DNA from 3 places in the Paenibacillus phoenicis genome. Region 1 is predicted to be linked to each of the others. Evidence: a T-box and tRNA genes for the amino acid it is inferred to sense, from the RefSeq annotation. Region 1 holds a T-box; the other regions hold tRNA genes.
The links. The T-box of region 1 lies ahead of leuS (leucine--tRNA ligase). A T-box ahead of a tRNA ligase gene usually reads a tRNA of that ligase, here a tRNA-Leu.
Positions count from the first base shown of each region.

Region 2: it has a tRNA-Leu gene. The T-box ahead of leuS (leucine--tRNA ligase) is inferred to sense a tRNA for this amino acid. The anticodon was not compared.
Region 3: it has a tRNA-Leu gene. The T-box ahead of leuS (leucine--tRNA ligase) is inferred to sense a tRNA for this amino acid. The anticodon was not compared.

Region 1 covers NZ_JAYERP010000001.1:2,134,806-2,140,876, forward strand. The annotation lists gene comER (late competence protein ComER) at 1-923, shown strand, start outside; gene leuS (leucine--tRNA ligase) at 955-3,396, opposite strand; T-box leader at 3,506-3,722, opposite strand; tRNA gene U9M73_RS10100 (tRNA-Pro) at 3,887-3,960, shown strand; gene U9M73_RS10105 (hypothetical protein) at 4,003-4,401, opposite strand; gene U9M73_RS10110 (hypothetical protein) at 4,500-4,685, shown strand; gene U9M73_RS10120 (FUSC family protein) at 5,092-6,015, opposite strand.
Region 2 covers NZ_JAYERP010000001.1:2,902,336-2,908,406, reverse strand. The annotation lists rRNA gene U9M73_RS13870 (23S ribosomal RNA) at 1-482, shown strand, start outside; tRNA gene U9M73_RS13865 (tRNA-Asn) at 550-622, shown strand; tRNA gene U9M73_RS13860 (tRNA-Ser) at 689-780, shown strand; tRNA gene U9M73_RS13855 (tRNA-Glu) at 799-870, shown strand; tRNA gene U9M73_RS13850 (tRNA-Val) at 961-1,036, shown strand; tRNA gene U9M73_RS13845 (tRNA-Met) at 1,055-1,128, shown strand; tRNA gene U9M73_RS13840 (tRNA-Asp) at 1,164-1,240, shown strand; tRNA gene U9M73_RS13835 (tRNA-Phe) at 1,256-1,331, shown strand; tRNA gene U9M73_RS13830 (tRNA-Thr) at 1,352-1,427, shown strand; tRNA gene U9M73_RS13825 (tRNA-Tyr) at 1,431-1,516, shown strand; tRNA gene U9M73_RS13820 (tRNA-Trp) at 1,524-1,597, shown strand; tRNA gene U9M73_RS13815 (tRNA-His) at 1,628-1,703, shown strand; tRNA gene U9M73_RS13810 (tRNA-Gln) at 1,726-1,797, shown strand; tRNA gene U9M73_RS13805 (tRNA-Gly) at 1,803-1,877, shown strand; tRNA gene U9M73_RS13800 (tRNA-Cys) at 1,889-1,962, shown strand; tRNA gene U9M73_RS13795 (tRNA-Leu) at 1,973-2,058, shown strand; tRNA gene U9M73_RS13790 (tRNA-Leu) at 2,082-2,165, shown strand; gene U9M73_RS13785 (ArsR/SmtB family transcription factor) at 2,396-2,767, opposite strand; gene U9M73_RS13780 (hypothetical protein) at 2,839-3,210, opposite strand; gene U9M73_RS13775 (spore germination protein) at 3,740-5,413, shown strand; gene U9M73_RS13770 (GerAB/ArcD/ProY family transporter) at 5,438-6,071, shown strand, end outside.
Region 3 covers NZ_JAYERP010000001.1:2,570,319-2,576,389, forward strand. The annotation lists gene U9M73_RS12070 (hypothetical protein) at 1-717, shown strand, start outside; gene U9M73_RS12075 (hypothetical protein) at 837-1,472, shown strand; gene U9M73_RS12080 (hypothetical protein) at 1,892-2,218, shown strand; gene U9M73_RS12085 (hypothetical protein) at 2,260-4,080, shown strand; tRNA gene U9M73_RS12090 (tRNA-Leu) at 4,305-4,386, opposite strand; tRNA gene U9M73_RS12095 (tRNA-Arg) at 4,674-4,747, opposite strand; tRNA gene U9M73_RS12100 (tRNA-Gly) at 4,757-4,831, opposite strand; tRNA gene U9M73_RS12105 (tRNA-Lys) at 4,848-4,923, opposite strand; tRNA gene U9M73_RS12110 (tRNA-Asp) at 4,950-5,026, opposite strand; tRNA gene U9M73_RS12115 (tRNA-Met) at 5,062-5,135, opposite strand; tRNA gene U9M73_RS12120 (tRNA-Val) at 5,152-5,227, opposite strand; tRNA gene U9M73_RS12125 (tRNA-Glu) at 5,255-5,329, opposite strand; tRNA gene U9M73_RS12130 (tRNA-Ser) at 5,346-5,437, opposite strand; tRNA gene U9M73_RS12135 (tRNA-Asn) at 5,504-5,576, opposite strand; rRNA gene rrf (5S ribosomal RNA) at 5,582-5,698, opposite strand; rRNA gene U9M73_RS12145 (23S ribosomal RNA) at 5,838-6,071, opposite strand, start outside.

The sequences.
Region 1 (6,071 bases):
TCATCGGAACCGGAGCCATGGGAAGCCTGCTCATTGACGCGTTTTTGCGTTCCGGCGCGCTGCTCCCGCAAAATATTTGTGCCAGCAACCGCTCTCCCTCGAAAGCGAAACGGCTGGCCCAGCGCCATCCCGGACTGCGGGCGTACAGCAGCAATGCCGAAGCCGCCCAGGGAAGCAAAATCGTCTTCTTGTGCATCAAACCCCTGGATTACCCCGATGTCATCGCGGAAATCCGGGACGTGCTCGATGAGAAACAGATCGTCGTGTCGATCACGAGCCCCGTTCAAATTGAAACCTTAGAAGCTGCCATTCCCTCAAAAATCGCCAAAATCATTCCCAGCATCACGCATTCCGTTCACAGCGGCGCTTCGCTCTGCATCTACGGCGGGCGGATTCGCCCCGAAGACCGTCTGCTCCTGGAGCAGCTGATGTCCTCAATCAGCACGCCAATCACTCTCAAAGAGAGCGAAACTCGAATCGCTTCCGATTTATCCAGCTGCGGGCCGGCTTTCGTTGCTCATATGCTGCAGCTTTGGGCCGAGTCTGCCGCTGAATTAACCGGTATCGGTTATGCGGAGGCGATTGCGCTCGGCTCGGAAATGCTGCTAGGCACCGGCAAGCTGCTGACCGAAGGCGGCCTGAACCCCGAGCAACTGATCGAACGGGTTGCCGTCCCCGGAGGAGTGACCGCTGAAGGCATCGCTGTGCTGGATTCCAGCCTGCGCGAGGTTTTTGCCCGCCTGATCGATACGACTCATCGCAAATACGACGACGATATCAGCAAGCTGCATGCGCTGTTTCATCCGGCCATTCCGGATGCCCTGCCGTCGTCTTCGGATCATGCTCCGTCATGTCCGGAAAGGGAAGCCCCCTTTGCCGGCGTCAAACCGCCGGACGGATCGGGGGCCGCCTCCATTTTCTGAACAAACCTACGCCCTCACGAAGGGAAGCGGCTTATCCGACGACGATATTCACCAGCTTGCCTGGCACCGCAATCACTTTGCGAATCGTCTTCCCAGCCACAGCCTGCTGAACGTTCGGCAGGCTTAAGCTATGTTCTTGCATAGCTGCTTGATCCAGGTCTTTGGAAATTTTCGTGCGTTCTACGATTTTTCCGTTCACTTGCACGACGATTTCAACTTCGGATTCTACTGTCCAAGCCTCATCGTACGTTGGCCATGGTTCATACGTAATCGTATCGGTATGGCCAAGGCGTTCCCACAGCTCTTCCGCCAAATGCGGTGCCAGCGGGGACAGCATCTGCACGAAGTTTTCCGCTGCCGCTTTCGGCACAGCATCCGTTTTGTAAGCCTCGTTAACGAAAATCATCAACTGGCTGATCGCGGTGTTAAAGCGCAGGTTTTCAAAATCCTCCGTCACTTTCTTAATCGTCTTGTGCCAAGTGCGTTTAAATTCGTCGCTGCCGCCGTCCGCTGTAATTTTCGGATTCAGGCTGCCGTCTTCAGCAACAAACAGACGCCATACGCGGGACAGGAAGCGGTGAATGCCCTCCACGCCGCTTTCATTCCATGGCTTCGTTGCTTCCAACGGTCCCATGAACATTTCATAAACGCGCAACGTATCCGCCCCGTATTGGTTAACGATTTCGTCCGGATTGATGACGTTGCCGCGGGATTTACTCATCTTCTCATTGTTGGTGCCAAGGATCATCCCTTGGTTTACCAGTTTTTGGAACGGCTCTTTGGTCGTAACCACTCCGAGATCATACAGCACCTTATGCCAGAAGCGGGCGTAGAGCAGGTGAAGCACTGCATGCTCAGCCCCACCGATGTACAGGTCAACCGGCAGCCATTCCTGCTGCTTCTCCTTCGAGCACAGCTCCTTGTCGTTGTGCGGGTCGATATAACGCAGATAATACCAGCAGCTTCCGGCCCATTGCGGCATCGTATTCGTTTCGCGGCGAGCTGGCAGCCCCGTTTCCGGATCTACCGTGTTCACCCATTCGGTCACGTTCGCCAGCGGCGATTCCCCGGTACCCGACGGTTTGATGGCATCCACATCCGGCAGAACCAGCGGCAGCTGATCTTCCGGTACCGGCTTCATCGTGCCGTCTTCCAGATGCAGAATCGGGATCGGCTCACCCCAATACCGCTGACGGCTGAACAGCCAGTCGCGCAGGCGGTAAGTCACTTTGCCGCGGCCTTTGCCGTTTTCCTCCAGCCAGGAGATCATTTTCTTGATTGCTGCCTCTTTGCCCAGACCGTTCAGGAAGCCGGAGTTCACATGGGCTCCGTCGCCCGTGTAAGCCTCTTTCGACAGATCGCCGCCTTCGACCACCTCGATGATCGGCAGATCATACTGTTTGGCGAATTCATAGTCGCGCTCATCATGCCCCGGTACGGCCATGATCGCACCGGTTCCGTAACCCGCCAGCACGTAGTCGGCAATCCAGATCGGCAGCTTCTCGCCATTGACCGGATTGATCGCGTATGCACCGGTGAACACCCCGGTTTTCTCCTTAGCAAGGTCGGTACGTTCCAGATCGCTCTTCCGCGCAGCTTGGTCTTGGTAAGCTTCAACCGCTTCGCGTTGAGCATCGGTCGTGATTTTCTTGACCAGTTCATGTTCTGGCGCAAGCACGGCATAAGTCGCCCCAAACAGCGTATCCGGGCGTGTGGTAAAGACCGTCAGAGATGCGTCATGTCCATCAATCTCGAAGACGACCTCGGCGCCTTCGGATTTCCCAATCCAGTTGCGCTGCATATCCTTGATGCTTTCCGACCAGTCCAGCTCCTCCAGGTCTTCCAGCAGTCGTTCGGCATATTCGGTAATTTTCAGCACCCATTGGCGCATCGGCTTGCGGATGACCGGATGGCCGCCGCGTTCGCTCTTGCCATCAATGACCTCTTCGTTCGCCAGCACCGTTCCCAATGCCGGGCACCAGTTCACCGGAACTTCGGCCACATAGGCCAGACCTTTTTTATACAGCTGGATAAAAATCCACTGCGTCCATTTATAATAATTCGGATCCGTCGTACTGATCTCGCGGTCCCAATCGTAGGAGAAGCCCAGTGACTTGATTTGGCGCCGGAAATTGTTGATGTTCTTCACCGTGATATCACGCGGATGTTCGCCCGTATCGAGCGCATGCTGCTCCGCCGGCAGCCCGAAAGCATCCCAGCCCATCGGATGCAGAACGTTATATCCGCGCATCCGTTTAAAGCGGGAGACGATATCCGTGGCCGTATAGCCTTCCGGATGGCCTACATGGAGGCCTGCTCCCGATGGATAAGGGAACATGTCAAGGGCATAAAACTTCGGTTTCCCCGACTCTTCCCGTGTTTTGAAAGTGTGATGCTCATCCCAGTAGGCCTGCCATTTCGGTTCGATGGCCTGGGGACGGTAAACGTCATGGGGCACGTTATAGTCCGCCATAATTCAAAATCCTCCTTGAAACAACAATTTGATATGCGGGATCAAAGTCAATAACCGACTGATTGAACTCCCTAAAATTAAAAACCTCCCGACCCGTAGCGTTATGATCGCTAGGGACGAGAGGAGATTTCCCGTGGTACCACCCTAGTTAGCGTCGGACATGCTTTGTCCTAGCTCCCTTTGCACCCTTAACGCGGGCAAGACGATGATGATTTGCGCATCATAACTCCAAGGCGAGTTCATCTGCATTCCCCAACCGGCTTGCACCAAACGCCGGCTCTCTGGATGGCGAAATCCAAATTACTATTCCTCTTCAAAGTTCCACACTATAGAATTGGATTATCAATTATTATATAAAATAATGCCACATATCGTCAACGTTGGTTCCTATTCCTTGCGTTCAAAATTTTTTCATCCGTTACCCCCTTTACAGTTTCGTCTAAAAGTGTATAATGTATTAATGTTTCCCCCAAATTATTAATATTGCTGACGAGACGTGGCTCAGCTTGGTAGAGCGCTTGCTTCGGGAGCAAGAGGTCGCAGGTTCAAATCCTGTCGTCTCGATTCTTATGGCACCAATATCGCGGTCTTATGGCCGCGATTTTTTTATTGCGTTTTTAAGGCTGAAAGATCATTAACCAACCTCATGCACAACCCCTGAACGGTGAAGTTACTAAAACTGACCCCGTCCTCGCTTTCTAATACGATCCTAAGGAGCTGCCCCGCATTTATCTTCTGCCATGGAGTAGCAAATGACGTATTCCTATGCTCATGAATGAAGTCTTCGTGCATTTTTTTCTCATCTTCATTAAAGATGCTCTTAAGAACTTCCGGATGATCCACTTCAAAGCAAGCCACAATCCGATCAAATTTAACCTGAGCGTCGTTTCTAAGTTCCTCAAAGTTCGAAACGGGGATCTTCTTGGCTGAGTAGGTTTGAATAAGGAAATTCTCAACTTCTTGAAGAGAAGACTTCGTTGATTTATTTGGGGGGAGTTTGTTCATAGAGATCGGCTCCTAAACTCAATTTAAAAAAATGAATGCTCTTCAACGCGGTTCCAAGTATACTAATGTTAAAGGGTAACCCATAGGGAGGGATTACAGTGAATATGTGGGAGAAACAAGAGAAAGAAAAGTTTAAAGAGTATCAACGTAAGCCTTTCATCAATTTTGCGGATTCGATGAATCGTGCTGAAATCGGAGATTGGGACGCTTTAGCAAAAGGCGGCTTTTGGACCACTCTCGTCATCATCGTAGGACTCCTTCTTTTCTTCTCCTTTAGATTCTAACAGGCCAGAAACTGCTAGTGCACTCCTTTTTTACTGTATAAAAACAATCCTTGAAACAATTTCCGATACTCGATCCACTAAAAGCCTTTGATTTTCATCAATCTCATCCAGCAACCCTTCTTTTTCATACTAGCGGATGTAGAGTCCGCCCCAGCGGGTTCACGGTTGCTTGGTGCCGGCGACGAAGGCATTCAGCTTCGCGAAATCGCTGCTGTCATCGGGCGGCAATTAAACGTGCCTGTGGTCAGCATCACACCGGAAGAGGCTGATGCCCATTTCGGTTTTCTTGGTGCCATCAGGACACTATTTTGCTTAAAAAAGCAGGGATGCCCCAGAAGCCTTTAACGGCTCTTGGGACATCCCCTTTCTACCTGTTCGTTAGAAAATCGTAGGCACCATACCCACGTTACGATATTTTAAGCTCCGCTTTCGTCTGGAAACGACCCCGCTCCTTAATCGGAAGCGGTAATCCCAGCTTCTGCAGCTCAGCGTATATCCAATCCGCGTGGTACTCATAGACGGTTTCGATCTTGTACTGCTGCTCTTCACTACGGTTTCCTACCTCTGCTGAGTCGCTCCGTTCATGATCGGCCTCGACCAGCAACAGTCGATGCTCGGCAAGCAGCTGCTGCAAAATCACCAAATGCTCATAGATATGGCGATAGGATTCAATTTCTTTGCCGATGTGCTCCATCGATTCGCTGAGATCTCGAGTCAGATGGAATTCCTCTTTGCAAAGCTGATAATATTTCTCCAGGCAACCTAGCTCCGCACGAAAACTCTCCAAATCGACGACTTCCCGGCACTTCGTGATCTGCCCGAATAAATCGGCCATCCGCTTAGCGACGGCTTTCCGCGCCTTTTCCAAATCGGCCTCATGTTTAGGGGGGAAGACGACCAAATTGACGATCACAGCAACAGCAATACCAACCAATGTGTCTGTGATCCGGTTAATCCCATAAAAAATCGGACTTTCACCCGGCTGAAGATTCAACATGATAGCTAAAAAAACGATACACCCGATGGATATTGACTTATTCCATTTCAGCAAATTGCAGACATAGATTACGACGATGACGCCTAACGCGCAATACACCGCGTTCCCAGGCTCAATCATGGCGAAACCTGCACCCACGATCGCCCCAACAAACGTCCCCATCGTCCGATGTTTCCCGGCCGTAAATGAGTTGGTGACCGAATTTTCCATGGAAATGATCGTTGCGATCGCGGCGTAAAAAGGATACTCCAGGCGCAATAACGCTGCAACGATCACACACAAACAGATGGCTAGCCCTGTCTTGAGATTGCGTAAACCAATCGTCCATTTCAATCTCATCACTCCCCAATCAAGCTCCGACCGTATTATAGAGGATGTTTTTAATTCGC
Region 2 (6,071 bases), 770 kb from region 1:
GAAGGGCCATCGCTCAACGGATAAAAGCTACCCTGGGGATAACAGGCTTATCTCCCCCAAGAGTCCACATCGACGGGGAGGTTTGGCACCTCGATGTCGGCTCATCGCATCCTGGGGCTGAAGTAGGTCCCAAGGGTTGGGCTGTTCGCCCATTAAAGCGGTACGCGAGCTGGGTTCAGAACGTCGTGAGACAGTTCGGTCCCTATCTGTCGTGGGCGTAGGAAATTTGAGAGGAGCTGTCCTTAGTACGAGAGGACCGGGATGGACGCACCGCTGGTGTACCAGTTGTTCCGCCAGGAGCACAGCTGGGTAGCTAAGTGCGGACGGGATAAGCGCTGAAAGCATCTAAGCGTGAAGCCCCCCTCAAGATGAGATTTCCCCGTATGTAAGACCCCTTGAAGACGACAAGGTTGATAGGCCTGAGGTGGAAGTGCCGTAAGGCATGGAGCTGACAGGTACTAATCGGTCGAGGGCTTATCCAAAAAATAAAATGCAAATCTAGTTTCGTATCCAGTTTTCAAGGATTCAACCTTGAAAACTTCATAATGTTCCCTGATAGCTCAGTCGGTAGAGCACTCGACTGTTAATCGAGTTGTCACAGGTTCGAGTCCTGTTCGGGGAGTCAAAGTCCCAGGAAGTAGGTTATACTTCTGAGATACACTTCATAACTTCCTGGGATCCTATATCTGGAGAGGTGTCCGAGTTGGCCGAAGGAGCACGATTGGAAATCGTGTAGGCGTCACAAGCGTCTCGAGGGTTCGAATCCCTCTCTCTCCGCCATTATTATTCTTTCTACATGGCCCGTTGGTCAAGGGGTTAAGACACCTCCCTTTCACGGAGGTAACAGGGGTTCGAATCCCCTACGGGTCATTTCTTCCCTTCATGATTTCAAGTTGATTTTGCTGACTGACTTGATTTCTGAATGGGGGATCTGTTACAATATAACTTGTCTTTTCCCATGGAGGCTTAGCTCAGCTGGGAGAGCATCTGCCTTACAAGCAGAGGGTCGGGGGTTCGATCCCCTCAGCCTCCACCATAACATCTTTAATACTGACGCGGGGTGGAGCAGCCCGGTAGCTCGTCGGGCTCATAACCCGAAGGCCGCAGGTTCAAATCCTGCCCCCGCAATTATCCTCTTTAAGAGGATGCAATCATTCTAGTGTGGAGCCGTGGTGTAGAGGCCTAACATGCCTGCCTGTCACGCAGGAGACCGCGGGTTCGAATCCCGTCGGCTCCGCCATTTAACTTCATATAAGGCTCGGTAGCTCAGTTGGTAGAGCAGAGGACTGAAAATCCTCGTGTCGGCGGTTCGATTCCGTCCCGAGCCACCATTCAACAATGTTGTTGAAGAGCCGGTGTAGCTCAATTGGTAGAGCAACTGACTTGTAATCAGTAGGTTGGGGGTTCAAGTCCTCTCGCCGGCACCACGAGGAGGCTTAGCGAAGTGGCCAAACGCAGCAGACTGTAAATCTGTTCTCTTACGAGTTCGGTGGTTCGAATCCATCAGCCTCCACCAGTTTCCTAGGGGCATAGTTTAAAGGTAGAACAAAGGTCTCCAAAACCTTTGGTGTGGGTTCAATTCCTGCTGCCCCTGCCACATTTTTTCACTTGATAACTTTATATTATGGCGGTCGTGGCGAAGGGGTTAACGCACCGGATTGTGGCTCCGGCATTCGTGGGTTCAAGTCCCATCGATCGCCCCATTTCTTTCTCAATCAAATATAGTGGGGATTAGCCAAGCGGTAAGGCAACGGACTTTGACTCCGTCATGCATAGGTTCGAATCCTATATCCCCAGTTTAAGCGGACGTGGCTCAGCGGTAGAGCATCGCCTTGCCAAGGCGAGGGTCGCGGGTTCGATTCCCGTCGTCCGCTCCATTCTATATTATGGCGCCATAGCCAAGTGGTAAGGCACAGCTCTGCAAAAGCTTTATCCCCAGTTCGAATCTGGGTGGCGCCTCCATTGATACTTCGCGGGAGTGGCGGAATCGGCAGACGCACAGGACTTAAAATCCTGCGGTAGGTGACTACCGTACCAGTTCAAGTCTGGTCTTCCGCACTTTTGATTAAAACTTTATATGTGCCGGTGTGGCGGAATGGCAGACGCGCTCGACTCAAAATCGAGTGGGGAGACCCGTGGAGGTTCGAGTCCTCTCACCGGTACCAACTGTGAAATTAAGCTCTTGGGATCAGGAATCCTAAGGGCTTTTTTATTGTTTAGGAAATTATGCTCGGTGGTGTAATCTGTGTCTACTATTCAGTCTAGCAGCAGAAAGTAGCGTTTTTTAGCCATGGTTGTACTTTATGAAGAGGCGACTGCAGCCCAAACAAGGATTGTCCCGCAAGCCATTGAAGATGGCGAGGGGGAGTCCTTGTCATTTGCGGCACCGGCCGCATCATCCATGGTTGGTATGCTGAAGGGTCTGCAAAAAAATTTGCTCGATATGCGTGTCGTCAAGTGAATAATAGACCGTTTTTCCAACCTTGCGCCGCTTAACAATTCTGAGGTTGCGCAAATATCGCAGTTGATGAGAAACGGCCGATTGACCCATTTCGAGGAGCACTGTCAGGTCGTGCACGCAAAGCTCCCTTTTTAGCAAGGCGCTGATGATTTTGACGCGCGTCGGATCGCTGAAAGCCTTAAACCAGTCGGCAAATTGAACCGCTGCCTGGTTATCGATAAGCTCCGCCTTGATAGCTTTTAAATCAACGAGTGTGCCCGAGCAGTTCGTATCACATTCTTTCGCTGTATTTATGGACTGTGTCATGGACTATCCCCTTCTGTAAGGCGTTTGCATCATTTTATCAAAAAAAGATTGGTTAAACGAAATTATTACAATTAAGCGACTGTTGTCATCACAATAACATATAAGGCTATAACGAGCAAAACGCTGAGCGAAACGGCGAGATACGCATTTTTGTTTTTTTGGAACAAGTAAAATATGGCGGCGATATATCCCAATGCAATAACAATATAAATAAAGATCATCGCATTTAGGCGGAGCTGAAGCTCCGCATTTTCATAACCCTGATGAATCATAGGGATTGCTTGTCCATAAGGAAGGGCCAAAGCATTTAGGTATTCGGGCGCAACCGCATTTGTCAAGTAAAGTCCGGACAGTACAATGACCAGCATCGCGAGCGTTGCTACGGGGTGGAACCATGACAGGAAGCGGCGCCAGGAGTGTACAGGTTTAAACCAACCTGCCACCAGCAATGTGCCGGACCAGATTGCAACCGCAAGAAAATGAAGCGTGTACGTAATGAGCCCTATATTGCCGTACCAGGCGGTAAGGTGGTGTTGAATTCCAGCCGAATTTGGCCGATTGCAGTGTTTACCACTTCATCCTGCATTGGGGAAGAAGAGGTCAGCTTGGTATGCGCCGAGGTAATCGTTGGAGAGACAAAGGTAAACATCGTAATAAAGAAAATACTTTTCTCATAAAAATATCGCTCCGATCATGTGTTATAAGTTCAGATTCTTTCGCGAATAATGAAGATGCGAATTAAATATCATTGACATACACCATAGGGCGTGATCTATATATCCCCATATGATCATATATGAATAAGCGTTCGTGTGTAAATTATCCTTTGGAGCCGAGGAAAGCTTAGGGAAGGAATAGTTGATGTAAGGCTCCCCGGCAAACCAGACTCACGTTGCACAGCGCGGAAAGGAAATGAATATATAAACCGTTTTTGGGGAAATTAATCCAAATAAATGATTAAGGTGATCTATCGTGTGGTCGACAATCACAGAATATATCCCCGACTGGCCGACTTTCATGCTGGCCGGGGTTACTCTGCTCATTCCTCTCCTCATTTTTGCGTTGCATCGCTGGTTTCGCTCGATTGTCACGGATAAGCACGGGCGCTCAAGGGAAGGATTAACGACAGACCGTGTTTTTCTGGAAACTCATAATAGTACGGATTCGCAGCTGTCCGGCGAATATGAAACCGATCTTATGCATCTTAAAGAGACGATCGGCCAAAATGACGACGTTCATTTTCGAGAATACGAACTCGCCGGGTTTGGTGCGCGAGCGGTACTGATCTTTGTTGACGGTATGCAAGATGAACAGTTGATTAATAGCCACATTATGCAAGTGCTTATGCTGAAGTCGGATAACAGTGCGCAGCAAGGGATGAAGTTTCCCCCGGAGGAGGGGTTAGTTTCCTACTTCAAACAAAACCTACTGCCGGTTACCGAACTAACGGAAGTCGTTGGCAAACGGGAACTCAGAGAATCGATTCTCGCAGGGTATACGGCTTTAATGGTTGAAGGAATGGCGTGCGCGCTGCTTGTGGGCACCCCCCGCGGGAAATCCAGGGCGATAACGGAGCCAACTTCGGAAGCGCTGCTGCGGGGGCCAAGATTGGGCTTTACCGAAATCCTGAGCGATAATACAGCGATGCTCCGGCTCCAAGGACGGACGGAACAAATGGAAATCAAGAAATACGTTGTCGGCAACGTAATCAAGCGAGATCTTGCGATCGTCTACATGAAAAACATTGTGAATCCGGAGTTGCTGCAGGAAGTGGAGCAACGCATCGCCAAGATCGATCTGGATTACATTGCCGAATCCGGCTATGTCGAGCAACTGATCGAAGACGACATCCTAAGTCCTTTTCAACAGGCGCAAAATACGGAACGTCCGGACCGGGTCATGAGCGCCTTGGTGGAGGGGAGAATCGCCTTACTCCTGGATGGAACCCCCTTTGCGCTCATTGTTCCGGTGACCTTCAGCATGCTGCTGCAGTCCCCGGAAGATTATTACGAACGATGGATGGCAGGGTCACTTTTACGGATGCTGCGTTTTGTTGCGGCATTTATGTCTCTCATAATTCCATCGATGTATATTTCATTTATTTCTTTTCATCCCGGACTGATTCCGACAGAATTAGCCATTACGATTATCGAGGCACGCCAACGGGTTCCATTTCCGTCGTTGATCGAAGTATTAATCATGGAAGTTTCGATCGAAATTTTGCGGGAAGCTGGGGTTCGGCTGCCCAGGCCCATCGGCTCCGCGATGGGCATCGTCGGCGGTCTGATTATCGGAGAGGCCGCCGTTCAGGCGGGGATCGTTAGTCCGTTTCTGGTCATCGTCGTTTCGGTAACCGCCATCGCTTCCTTTTCGATTCCGATGTACAGTGCAGGAATCACATTGCGTATGTTGCGATTCGTAGGCATGTTTTTTGCAGCAGCACTGGGGATATTCGGTACGATATTGTTTTTTTTGCTGATTTGCAGCCATCTGACCAAGCTGGAAAGCTTCGGTGTGCCATATGTCACGCCCTTTTCGCCGATCCGTATCGGCGACTGGAAGGACTTGTTCGTCCGTGCGCCCTTGACATTAATGAAACGCAGACCCGAGTTGTTGAAGACGGTCCGCAAACAACGCAGATCTTAAACCGAAAAGCCAGGAGGGGATCACTTGTTTATTCGCACCAACGACAAAATCACCTCATCGCAAGCGGTCATCTTTATGACCAACAGTGTTCTGGGAGCTGGCATTCTAACGTTGCCCCGGGATGTGACCGAAAAAATGCGTACCCCGGATTCCTGGCTGTCTGTATTGCTGGGAGGCGTCGTTGTGATGCTCGCGGTGCTGCTCATGGTCAAATTAAGCCAGCAGTTTCCGGGAAGCACGATTTTCGAGTTTTCTCAAAAAATTGTCGGGAAAGTGATGGGCAGTATAATGTCCCTCCTGTTAACCGTTTATTTTCTGGTGTTGGCCGGATTTGAGATTCGCGCTCTGGCAGAGGTGGATATCTTTTTATTGCTGGAAGGTACCCCCATATGGGCTGTCATTATTCCGTTCATCTGGACGGCGGCCTATTTGATTTCTGGAGGAATCAACAGCATTGCCCGGTTGTGTCAAATTATTTTTCCTGTGAGTATCCTGATTTTGCTGCTTAGCTTATTTTTCAGCATGAGGATGTTTGATATCAATCACTTGCGGCCTTTTCTCGGTGAAGGATTGCCTCCGGTGTTCAATGGCTTGAAATCGACAATGCTTATTTTTGCGGGCGGTGAAGTCGTTTTGTATTTAGTTGGCCATATGGAGC
Region 3 (6,071 bases), 440 kb from region 1:
GAAACAGACAAAATCAAAGGACTGGAGCCGCTGGTCAACGCTAACTTTTATCATTTATTCGATGATTTTTCCGAGCATCGGTCCGTGCTTATCCCACAAAACAGAATGTTTATGACTGCCCCTAAAAAAGATGCTAATAACAAAATGATCGCTGGGATCAGCGGTTACCCAGATGCAGTGCTCGTCCGCTTCATTCCCGATAATAAAACGATGCCCATTCAAGTTAACTTAATTGAATACGAATGTTATGGACGATACAAAAAAACACGTTTGGAAAAATTCGAGCATCTAAATGGACACATTATCCCGCAGCTAATGCGGTTTGCATCCACTTTTAGCATTGCTACAGACACGAAAATCAGAGAAGATACAATTCATAAGTGGTCCGGAAAAATCATCAAATACATCAACGAGGATGATTCGATCATGTCCAAAGCAGCGACGTGGATGCACGAACTGGACCCCGAAATCAAAGAACAGAACATTTCATACAATCTTCACAGCTTGCTGGACAAGGCATTCCGTTCTAATTTAAGGATCATTTTAATTATAGATGAATTAACCTCCGAGCAAAACGAAACCATCAAAAATATCATCAACTCATTCAAATTGGAAAATAAGAAAAGCACCGACTTCTTGAGCTTCGTAGTCAAACTGCAGCAAAAAATCGATTTGCTCAACAATACGGAGGAATACGCTCTTTCACTTCAAAAGTGACTGGAAGTAGCTGAGATCGTTTTTTTCTGTTGGAATATGAGAATTGACTTTACCGGTAGAAGATCATGCCCCAAAAAATGGCACGAGCCGTCAGGCAACGTGCCGAAGGAGTTAGAATGATGGAGAATAACAAAAAAGTATTTGTACCTGATGATAAAGGGAATAAGAAACAAGGGATTGACCTTGGACATTACACGCATATTCGTGCGTATCATGCCTGTCGTCCTATTGATATGGAAAGCTACTTTTCAGAGGGCATAAAGCCTTTTAATGTAGAGGAAATGCGTCAAATTGCCACTGCCACATTTGGAATATCAGTAAACACAGTTATGGATTACGACCCTACACTGCAACCTTCCGATTCCAAGCATGTCTATTTCAGCTTGTTTAAAAAAGAACTCCTGGGCGAAAGCGGACACTATTTATGTTGGGGGAGTGAATACCTTGCCGCAATTGCTGCACAATTAGATAAAGACATATATGGGAAATATCACGATATGCTATCCAGTACCGGAATCCCCACTATTTTTGTTTGTGATGTCCCGCTAGAATTATTGCCTCAATGGCAAATAGACGATATATCTGAACACTATGATCCTCATGACAGTAACTCTGCATGCTGGATTTCAGAAAGGTTAAAACCTGAATATATTGTTGCTCATGAACATCCTTCAAAAATATATAACCCTGTCCAAAGAAGCCAGTATATAAATAAACAAACCCACTGCAAATGGTGCGTCCCTGTGCAAAAGTAGCATCGGGCCAGATTGGCCCGATGTCTTGTGACTATACTTTAAAGATAACCTCTTTCTCGACTAGTGAATAGACAAAATCCTGAATATCTCGATAGATTATATTTTGAGGATTAAAGACTAAATTAAGAACATAATGCGCGGCTTTTCGCGACTCCCACTTATTTAGGTCATATATGGAGAACTTCATATCTTTTTCTCGATAGGAGAAGCTTCCAAGACGATTCTCAGCAAAGCCAAACTCATCTGGATACACAGACATGACCGATGCTAGGTATTCTTCTCGTGGTTGATGAATAAGAATTTTCGAATTTCGGAAATATTGTACGAGAAAGTTTATGGTATACCGAAGACCAATATCTTTCTATAGATTGTCGCCAGTCTGATTGTGACGTCGGAACCGGATCAAGGAGGTGAAACGTATGGTGAAGTATTCGGATGAAGAGATCAGAAATATCCCCAAAATCACAATAAAAATCGCTGCAGATTATTTGGGTATATCCCCGAACATGCTGACACTCGGCATGCGCAACGACTTGTTGCCCATCGGTTTTGCGGTCCGCAACGAAGACCGCTACAGAGAAAGTTGGTCCTATACCATCGTGCCGGAACGTCTCATTGCTTATAACCACGGAAAAATCAATGCTGTCCAGGTCGAGAATATCGAGAAAAATTTGAATACGATTATTAATCAATTCGAGGAAATGAAACGGGACCTGGTTTTTCTATTAAGCGAAAACGAGGGATAGGGGGAATCAAACAATTTGACGCTATTCTCGCACCACAGACAGTGAATGAACCGCTAAAAGAAAGTGCTGCGGCGGGTACTGCTGATGCGGAAGAAGAAAATCAACAAGCCATGCAAATAGAACAGGAGGTCATGTCTGAGCCAAAGGCTCGCATTTCTACTGTTGCAAAGAGCTTATCCAAGGAAGGGAAGGAGGTGAACGCTGTGCCAGAGCATTCGGAGATCGTAATAACACGTAAGCAATTATACGATGAAATCTGGGAAATGTCTGTCGCCGGAGTAGCCAAAAAATATAATCTTCCCTATGCTCATCTAATGAAACAGATTAAGGAAGCTGGCATTCCGATTCCTCCGTCCGGATACTGGACCAAGCTCAATTTCAACAAGCCTGTAACCAAACTGGAACTACCGGAACCGGCGGATGAGAGGATTTTCATTTACAGAACCGTACCGGCCGCTCGTAAAAAGAAACATCGAGCGATTTCTGAAAAGGATTCCGTTAGAGCGGAGATGGAAACAGCTGTCGGCGAATCTTCACCAACGCTTGAATCTTCTGTGTTACTAGTCGAGGAACAGACACCGTCCGTTTCAGTAGACGATACCAGCGAATCTACTCAAACGGTCGGACAACCTGAAACGTACGAGCAATCTGGACAAACCTACAATATTTATGACAGAGAAACCTTGTACAAAGAAGTATGGATGGTGCCGGTAACCGAAGTAGCGAAAAGATATGGTGTCTCGGATGTTGCGATCCGTAAAGTCTGCCAGTCCTTTGATATTCCCACACCTCCGGTCGGATACTGGGCCAAGCTTCGTGCGGGTAAACTGGTTAATCCAATACCACTCCCGATAAGCAGCAAGCCCGCTAAGAAATCAGGCGTAAGAACCGGAACTGAGTATACACCTCAGATTGAAAAAGAGACTCTCGCATTTCTGAATGAGAAAGAGAGAACAGTCGTGCTTTCCACTGCAACACAAATCAGGATACCTAACGAAAACGCGAAGATGCACCCAACAATTGTTGCTCATCGCAAAGAAGTCATGGAATGGAAAAAAAAACGCAAAGAACAAGAAGCAATAGGCTTCAATCGGCGTGCCAAGGATTCTCCTCTCTTTCTTGCCGACACGGTGTCCGAAGAAACATTACCTCGGGTGTTACATATAATTGATGCGCTAATCAAAGCCATGGAGCCGTTAGGATGTTCGCTTACCAGCGATCTTAAATTTATAGTCAACGGGGAAACTGTCTCTATATCGGTTTCAGAAGCGCAAGACGAGGTCAAGCATATTCCCACGAAAGAAGAAAATATGCAGCTTCTGAAATATGAGGAAGACAAGCGCCGCAGTTCATGGGCGTCAAAGCCAAAAATCAGAAAGTATGACTATGTTTACAATGGCCGAATCAGCTTTTCAATATATGCCGCAAAAAACTTTCGCGATTGCAAATCATACGTCATCGAAGATCGCCTTGGCGATATCATGATTGCGTTTTACGAAGCTTCCGATATTCGCCGACAAAAGCGCGAGGCCCGCGAGGAAGCTGAACGTAAACGCCAGGAAGAAGAGCGGCGAAAAGAGGAGCGAAGACAACGCTTTAATGCTGAAGTGGAGCAAACGCTCGCTTTGGAAAATCTTTCGGAGGACTACGATACCGCCTGCAAAATAAGGCGTTATATTGCCGCAGTGGAGGCATCCGGAAACCTCGATCCCAAGTCGATGAAGTGGGTGGAATGGGCGAAAGCCAAAGCGGACTGGTATGACCCAACGATCGCGAGAGAAGACGAATTTTTCGGAAAACGCGATCATGAAAAGAACTCGGATCAGAAGAAGCTGGAGCGCAACAGCTACAAATGGTGGTGAAGGGCAGGCAGATCAAAGCAAGCGGACTATCTCTAGGTTCGCTTGCTTTGTTTTTTATCGAGATCGTTTTCCAAAAATGTGTTCTTCACCGAACTATACTTTTAGGTTGATCCCGAATATCTCTTCTAAACAGCTCGATGTCGTACTGTTACTGCCAATCCATAATGTCCTGAACATTAAAAAAGCCCTTTGGATTCCTGATCCCAAGAGCTTGATTTCATTGTTGGTACCGGCGAGAGGACTCGAACCTCCACGGTTTCCCACTCGATTTTGAGTCGAGCGCGTCTGCCATTCCGCCACGCCGGCACAATAAAAATATATAATTTGTCATGCTTGACTTGCATGCTACATCGAGTTATCCTCGACACACCAGCCGCGTACAACCTGACCGCGTTACATCTAAACAAAAGCGCAGTCCTCCAAAATCGGCTGAATTTTGGGGAGTTTGGTGCGGGTCCACCGACTAAAGCGCGGTGCCCTTTTCGGAAAACCTTTATATATCAAGGAACGGAATGGTTCGGCGCGTAAAACATGAGGCGCGTACAATTTTGAGTCGCGCGCGTCTGCCAATTCCGCCACACCGGCAAAGGGAACGCGCCCTAAGAGATTCGAACTCCTGACCTTTTGATTCGTAGTCAAACGCTCTATCCAGCTGAGCTAAGGGCGCGTATTAAGATGGAGCGGACGACGGGAATCGAACCCGCGACCCTCGCCTTGGCAAGGCGATGCTCTACCGCTGAGCCACGTCCGCATAATAAATATGAAACTGGTGAGCCATGAAGGACTCGAACCTTCGACACCCTGATTAAAAGTCAGGTGCTCTACCAACTGAGCTAATGGCTCGTACAAGTCTTAACTAAGAAGATAAATGGCGGAGCCGACGGGATTCGAACCCGCGGTCTCCTGCGTGACAGGCAGGCATGTTAGGCCTCTACACCACGGCTCCACACGAGAATAATGCCATCCTCTTGAAGAGGATAATTGCGGGGGCAGGATTTGAACCTGCGGCCTTCGGGTTATGAGCCCGACGAGCTACCGGGCTGCTCCACCCCGCGTCAGTAATAAGAAGTATGGTGGAGGCTGAGGGGATCGAACCCCCGACCCTCTGCTTGTAAGGCAGATGCTCTCCCAGCTGAGCTAAGCCTCCAGATCTGGGATGACTAAAGAAAAGAGATGGTGACCCGTAGGGGATTCGAACCCCTGTTACCTCCGTGAAAGGGAGGTGTCTTAACCCCTTGACCAACGGGCCATATTCAAGTCCTTGCTGGCGGAGAGAGAGGGATTCGAACCCTCGAGACGCTTGTGACGCCTACACGATTTCCAATCGTGCTCCTTCGGCCAACTCGGACACCTCTCCATAAGAGTTGGTTTCCCCGGAAGAGAAGGAAATATGCAAAACATATATCCTTCCTTCCAGGATAGACTCCCCGAACAGGACTCGAACCTGTGACAACTCGATTAACAGTCGAGTGCTCTACCGACTGAGCTATCGGGGAACATTGCTTGGCAGCGTCCTACTCTCCCAGGACCCTTCGGTCCAAGTACCATCGGCGCTGGAGGGCTTAACGGTCGTGTTCGGGATGGGAACGAGTGGAACCCCTCCGCCATTGCCACCAAACAAGATTTTTGCGCTGCTTTTACTTCCGCGCTTTCCGCTTCAGCAAAAGATCAAACCTTATAAAAGGCTTGCAGCTAAAAATCGGTTCAAGGTTGAATCCTTGAAAACTGGATACGAAACTAGATTTGCATTTTATTTTTTGGATAAGCCCTCGACCGATTAGTACCTGTCAGCTCCATGCCTTACGGCACTTCCACCTCAGGCCTATCAACCTTGTCGTCTTCAAGGGGTCTTACATACGGGGAAATCTCATCTTGAGGGGGGCTTCACGCTTAGATGCTTTCAGCGCTTATCCCGTCCGCACTTAGCTACCCAGCTGTGCTCCTGGCGGAACAACTGGTACACCAGCGGTGCGTCCATCCCGGTCCTCTCG